DNA from 2 places in the Flavobacterium sp. JLP genome. Region 2 is predicted to be linked to the other one. Evidence: riboswitches for the same ligand, from Rfam matches in the RefSeq annotation. Region 2 holds a riboswitch; the other holds the start of a gene.
What was found. Region 2 has a riboswitch for S-adenosylmethionine ahead of IRZ83_RS08675 (homocysteine S-methyltransferase family protein). Riboswitches for the same ligand answer to the same signal wherever they lie in the genome.
Positions count from the first base shown of each region.

Region 1: it holds a riboswitch for S-adenosylmethionine, as region 2 does, so the genes downstream of both, IRZ83_RS13720 (TlpA disulfide reductase family protein) here and IRZ83_RS08675 (homocysteine S-methyltransferase family protein) in region 2, are expected to answer to the same signal.

Region 1 covers NZ_JADKPS010000005.1:135,235-138,630, reverse strand. Annotated here, with positions in the region: gene IRZ83_RS13730 (FecR family protein) at 1-322, opposite strand, end outside; gene IRZ83_RS13725 (RNA polymerase sigma factor) at 495-1,115, opposite strand; SAM riboswitch class I at 1,644-1,743, shown strand; gene IRZ83_RS13720 (TlpA disulfide reductase family protein) at 2,036-3,025, shown strand; gene IRZ83_RS13715 (aminotransferase class V-fold PLP-dependent enzyme) at 3,082-3,396, shown strand, end outside.
Region 2 covers NZ_JADKPS010000002.1:748,207-751,602, reverse strand. Annotated here, with positions in the region: gene IRZ83_RS08680 (hypothetical protein) at 1-31, opposite strand, end outside; gene IRZ83_RS08675 (homocysteine S-methyltransferase family protein) at 402-1,406, opposite strand; SAM riboswitch class I at 1,741-1,857, opposite strand; gene IRZ83_RS08670 (NAD(P)/FAD-dependent oxidoreductase) at 2,216-3,268, opposite strand; gene IRZ83_RS08665 (bifunctional precorrin-2 dehydrogenase/sirohydrochlorin ferrochelatase) at 3,366-3,396, opposite strand, start outside.

The DNA.
Region 1 (3,396 bases), on a different contig from region 2:
CAGCAAAAAATATAAGAACAGTTGCTGCGATTGCAATTAAGGCACGTCTAATTTTTCTCGAATTTTCTTTTCTTGAAATCGGAATAACTTTAGTTTTTATATCAGATTCAGATTGCGAAAGGATAAATTGAAGGATATCGTCTCCCTTTTGTTTATCTAATTCCACATTATCGTTTTCTTTCAATAACAGCTGAATTTTTTCTTTTATGAAATCATCGTAAATTCCCTCTTGAACAATCTCCATCAGTTTTTTTTCTTCTGCCTCAGAGAGATTATTTTGAAGGTAATTTTCAAATAATTCTTCAAATACTTTTTTTTCCATTTATTTATAAATGTGAGTTAATACTAATTTATGGTAAGCTTGGGGCTTTATTTTTTGAAAGAGCCATATTAAATTTAGGGGTAACCTAAATAAATAATAATCTTTATTATAATGACGATTGAAAAATAGGGAGGGAGTAATCGAAAGTGAAAAAAATGTAAAAAAAATAAATTTAGGTATAGTTCTTTGCATATGGAAGAAGAATATAAAGCATCAAAAACAAAAGAATCGACATAAACATATTCATGTAAGGCGAAATTTTATGACGCACAAATTTTAATGCCAACGCCATATGTTTTTTTACCGTTTCTGTAGAAATTCCTAAATCTTCTCCAATTTTTTGGTGACTTAGTCCATCCCACTTGGCCATTTTGTAAATTTTTTGCTGTTGAAAAGGAAGCTGTTCTACAATTTGATTTAAAATAACATTATACTGATCGTCTTTTATAATCGTATCAGTATCGTTTGAAGAAGTATTAATGTGTTCAATTTCAGAAATTAAGGAAGTTTCTCTAGCTATTTTTTTAATCATATCGAAAATATGATTTCGAGATACAATAAAAAGATAATTTTCGATGCTGGCTATTTCGGCAAGGTTTTCATGATTTTGCCAAATTTTTAAAAATACATCTTGTACAGCTTCTTCTGCCAAAATTTTAGATTTTGTAATTTTTAAAGCTGTTGAAAAAACAATGTTTTTATATTGATTGTACAATTGTGTAAACGCCAGCTCGCTCCCTTGAGATAATTCATAGAGAAGTTTATTTTGCTCTGAACTGGAATTAATTGACATACTATAAACGTTTTATTCAATTTAGCAATATTATTTATTTTTTTTGAGACTTCAACAATAACTATCTATCAACAACTTCAGAAATGCTATTTTGATAATTTATGACTCTGATTATTGGAGTATTTAAAAAATAACTATTGTAATATTAAATAAGATTTAAATTGTGATTAACTCTGTTTTAAGTTTACATTATTGAATTGTAAGTTAACTCTTGTTTTAGTTGAGAAAAACAACAAGTTAGAGTTTTAAATTAATCGTTTTTTGAAGGATATTTATAAAATGATTCAAGTTTTTTATCTCTGACATTGTAATTTAAAAATGATTTAGAATCTAATTTACATTTGAAAGTTAATAAGATGAACAGTTTATTTAATAATACTTAATTGTTCAGTGATTTAATTTATTGATATTAAGTCTATAAAGTTCTTTTAAGATTTTATTTTTAAAATTTTAAAAAAAAAACTTTTTTAAACTATACTAATTCTGTAGAATTTGTATATATTTGCATCAGCAAAGAAAATTTTGCATGACTTATCCAGAAAGACTGAGGGAGTAGGCCCTATGAAGTCTTAGCAACCTGTTGCCAAATAAGGTGCTAAATCCTTCCGCTTTGGCGGACAGATAAGAACGATTTCCTAAGAAAATCTGAATAAGCTCATTAATTATTTAAAACTTTTACAATTAAGATGAAGAATGAGCCATTATTTTTACAAGCTAGTCCCGAACACACTAAACTATCATTCACAGAAAACAAACTCATAGTTTTCCGAATGTGAAGCTGATAATTTTTAATCCCCTTTTTTCTGTTTTTACAACATTTGATAAAAGCCATTCCAAAAGTGACAGAAGAATTTTTTTGTCCAATTTTAAACTAAACGACAACAAATTATACTTAAAATTCAATTTAAAATCCAAACCAAATGAAAAAGATACTAATCGGTTTTGCTTTATTTCTTGGCTTTACCCAAACTCAGGCGCAAGAAAATAATTTACAATTAAAAGGAACTGTTATAGATACAGTAGCAAATTATGTTTACCTGCAAAAATTCCACAACAAAATGTTTACTACGATAGATTCAGTAAAAGTTGTAGACGGGAAATTTGCTTTCAAAACAAAAGTAAAAACTCCAGAACTTTATGGTTTAAGTGTTAATACAGAAAATTCGCCATTTTATATTTTCTTAGAAAAAGGTCCAATTACCGTAAAATTAAGTCCAAAGAAATATTACAGCGCTTCTGTGGTTGAGGGATCAGTTTCTCAGGAATTATTCGATGCTTATAGAAAAGAGAATGACATCGAAATCAGCAAATTTATTACAGAGCATCCAAATTCTATTGTTTCTGCCTATGTTTTATATCGAAATTGGTCGTACAGATTAACACCAGATCAAATTTTGGCAAATATAGCTTTGCTTGATAAAAGCCAGCAAAATACCACTTACGTGAAAGAACTAAAAGAACTTGTAACGGTTTTAAACGGATTACAGATTGGCAAAAAAGCACCAGATTTTACAGGTAAGAATCCTGAAGGAAAATCAGTTCAGCTTTCTGAAAATTTAAAAGGCTATACTTTAATCGATTTTTGGGCTTCATGGTGTGGACCATGCCGAAAAGAAAATCCAAATATTGTAGCTGCTTACAAAGAATTTCACGACAAAGGATTCAATATTGTGGGCGTTTCTTTGGATAAAAAGAAAGAAAACTGGGTAAAAGGAATTCAGGATGATGGTTTAAACTGGATTCAGGTTTCTGAATTAACCTTTTGGAACAGCACAATCGCTAAATTATATGGTGTAAGAGCAATTCCGGCTAATTATTTAATCGATTCAAAAGGAATTATTGTAGCAAGAAATCTTCGCGGAGAGGAACTTCAAACTACACTTAAAGCACTTTTAAATAAAAAGGTTTAATCATAAAAAGGAAATTTTCTAAGAGAAAAATAGATTAAAATTTAAATGATAAGGAAATGAATGCGATTGAGACAGAAACACAACAAATAGAATTAGAATGTTATTTTTCTAAATTTAGAGCAAATACAATTGGAGTTAATCATACTTTTAAATCGGTTTACGGCAAGCAAAAATTACTGTATGCAGATTGGGTTGCGAGCGGCAGATTATATGGTCCGATTGAAGATATCATGCTGACTAAAATAGGTCCGATGATTGCCAATACGCATTCATTTTCGAGTCAAACCGGAAAAACTTCAACGTATGCTTATCAGCATGCGAGAGAACTAATCAAAAAACATGTAAATGCCAATGCAACTGATGTTTTGGTA
Region 2 (3,396 bases):
CTGTGAAGCAAAAAATAAATAAGGTTTTCATAAAATTAAATTTCTGTATGTACTTCTTAAACTATTACTTATAATTTTGGGCGCGTCCCTCCGGTTCGTCACGAACTTCGGGATCGCTATTAGCCTAAATTCTAATTTTGTCGTAATATGGTATATTTTACCATTACTTTCTATTTTGAACTTTTCGTTATTATCAATCTCACTTTTAATACTTTTTAATTCAGATACACAAATATAAATATGGATTCGTCGTATCATACCAACTTGAATTTAAAAAAGCTTTAAATACTTCCCCATCTTCTCAATAAACATTTAATAATATTTATATTTATCATGTATATTTCAATTCATACCTACAAGTTTTTGTCCCGAAGCTTCGGAATTGCAGGAAACTTAAAATATTACGCTAAAACCGGCGCTACTCTCGGCTTATAACCTTTCGCAACCTCAGCAATCAACCTAATATGATCCGGAGTTGTTCCGCAACAGCCCCCGATTATGTTGATTAAATTATCGTCTAAATATTCTTTGATGAATGCCTGAGTTTGTTCCGGCGTTTCATCGTATTGTCCGAATGCGTTTGGCAATCCTGCATTTGGATGTGCCGAAACGTTAAACTGCGTGTGTTGTGCTAATGTTTTTAAATACGGTTTCAACAAATCGGCTCCAAGAGCACAATTGAATCCTACGCTCAACAACGGAATATGTGATACTGAAATCAAAAATGCTTCAACTGTTTGTCCAGAAAGTGTTCTTCCAGAAGCATCTGTAATGGTTCCTGAAACCATGATTGGAATATCGATATTGCGTTCGTCTTTTACTTCTTCAATTGCAAAAAGTGCTGCTTTGGCATTTAAAGTATCGAAAATAGTTTCTACCAATAATAAATCACAGCCACCATCCATTAAAGCTTCAACTTGTTGTTTGTAAGCGATTCTTAAATCGTCAAACGTTACGGCCCTGTAACCCGGGTCGTTTACGTCTGGCGACATACTTGCCGTACGGTTTGTTGGTCCGATTGAACCGGCTACAAAACGTGGTTTGTCTGGATTTTTTGCAGTAAACTCATCGGCTACTTCTCTGGCGAGTTTAGCCGATTCGTAGTTTAATTCGTAAACCAAATCTTCCAGGAAATAATCGGCCATACCGATTGTAGTTCCTGAAAAAGTATTGGTTTCTACGATATCTGCACCGGCTTCGTAATAAGCAGCGTGAACATCGCGAATTGCTTGTGGTTGTGTTATGGATAGTAAATCGTTGTTTCCTTTTAATGGATGCGGGAAATCTTTGAAACGCTCTCCACGAAAATCTTCTTCCGAAAAGTTATAGCGCTGCAACATGGTTCCCATTGCTCCGTCAAGGATTAGGATATTTTTTTTTATTGCTTCCTGAATTGTTATTGCCATCTTATATTTGCCGCAAAGACGCTAAGGCGCCAAGCTTTTTTAATTATGATTTTGAAGGCTCTATTTAAACCCAACAGTCCCGAAGCCTCGGGATTGAAAAGCCTGTCGGATTTAACCTTCGATATTTTTTTTTCAAATTAATTCCAAAAGTGCACAATTGCCTGCTCATTAGCCCCGATTGAGCCGGTATCCTCGCAGTGAAACGGAGAGATATAGGCGAAAGCGGGAACTATTGACAGCAAAAATGCGCCAATGATTCGCTCATGATACTGAATTGCTTCAGTAAATATTGTAAGTTGTCTGGAAAAGTTTGAGAAATACAAGTAATGTATTTGTGTTATCTATCTTTAATACTGGAAAATGTTGTATAAAGTAGAATTTAGCACCTTCTTTATGATAAAGGGTTGCTAAGGTTTCATTGGGTCTATCCCTCCGCCTTTCGTGATAACTGACAATAATTTTAAGAACAGTGCAAAGGTATGAAATAGGCTTTCTATTTGCAAATGTTTTTTTTCTAAGGTTCTGAGGTTCTTAAGTCACTAAGGTTCTAAGGTTCTAAGGTTAAAGCTTGACTTTGATTTTCAAATATAGCCCGCGGTTTCAACCGCGGGGAACATATTGTGATAATTCATTGTTCCTTGTTAATATATTATATTCATGCGTTGTGTTCATGCGTTGTGTTCCAGTGGTTGAAACCACTGGCTATGTTTAATTTGTTTCTAAAAAATAAAGCCCAAACTTTAAAAAGTTTGAGCTTTCTATATAAAAAATCTTAGTCACTTAGAACCTTAGTTTCTCAGCATCTCAGATTAAACTATCGCCTTGACAACTGCTTTTGGAGCTTCTTTACGAGTTCCGTCAAAACCGTCTACACCAGAAACTGTTGTATATTTCAATACGTATTTTTTACCTGGATTGATGATTTGGTATGCCGCCTGACACATTAAAGTTGCTTCGTGGAATCCACAAAGGATTAACTTTAATTTTCCTGGGTATGTGTTTACGTCTCCAATGGCAAAGATTCCCGGAATGTTTGTCTGGTAATCTAATGCATTGTTTACTTTAATGGCATTTTTTTCGATTTCTAATCCCCAGTCTGCGATTGGTCCTAATTTTGGTGTTAATCCGAAAAGCGGAATAAAGAAATCAGTTTCGATTTTACGGTGTGCGCCGTTTTCTTCTATATCTAAAGATTCAACGTGCTCTGCACCATTGATTCCGATAACTTCTGCTGGAGTAATCAATTTGATTTTTCCGGCTGTTTTTAATTCCTGTACTTTTTCTACAGAATCTAGCGCTCCTCTAAATTCATTTCTACGGTGAATTAAAGTAACTTCTGACGCTACATTTGCCAAGAAAATACTCCAGTCTAAAGCTGAATCTCCTCCTCCGGCAATTACAACTCTTTTATCTCTGAATTTCTCCGGATTTTTAATGAAGTATTTAACTCCTTTATCTTCATAAAACTCGATATCTTCAATCAGTGGCTTGCGTGGCTCAAAACTTCCTAAACCTCCTGCGATTGCGATAACAGGCGCGTGAAATTTAGTTCCTTTATTTGATGTTACAATGAAACTTCCGTCTTCTTGTTTTTCGATGGTTTCAGCGCGCTCTCCTAATGTATAACCTGGCTCAAACTGCTTAATTTGTTCTTGTAAGTTATCAATTAAATCTCCTGCTAAAACTTCTGGGAAACCAGGAATATCATAAATTGGTTTTTTTGGATACAATTCTGAAAGCTGTCCTCCTGCTTGTGGCAATGCATCTAAAATATGGCATTTTAATTTTAATAATCCTGCCTCGAAAACGGCAAATAAACCTGTTGGGCCTGCTCCAATTATAAGTATATCTGTTTTAATCATTATGGTTGTTGTTTATAATCATTCTTAATAATACAAAGAAACGAATAATTTATTCTATTTTCAATGATTTTTATCATTGATTTCTCTGCTTAACTTTTTACTCTTTATGTTTTAATGAATCGGTTATC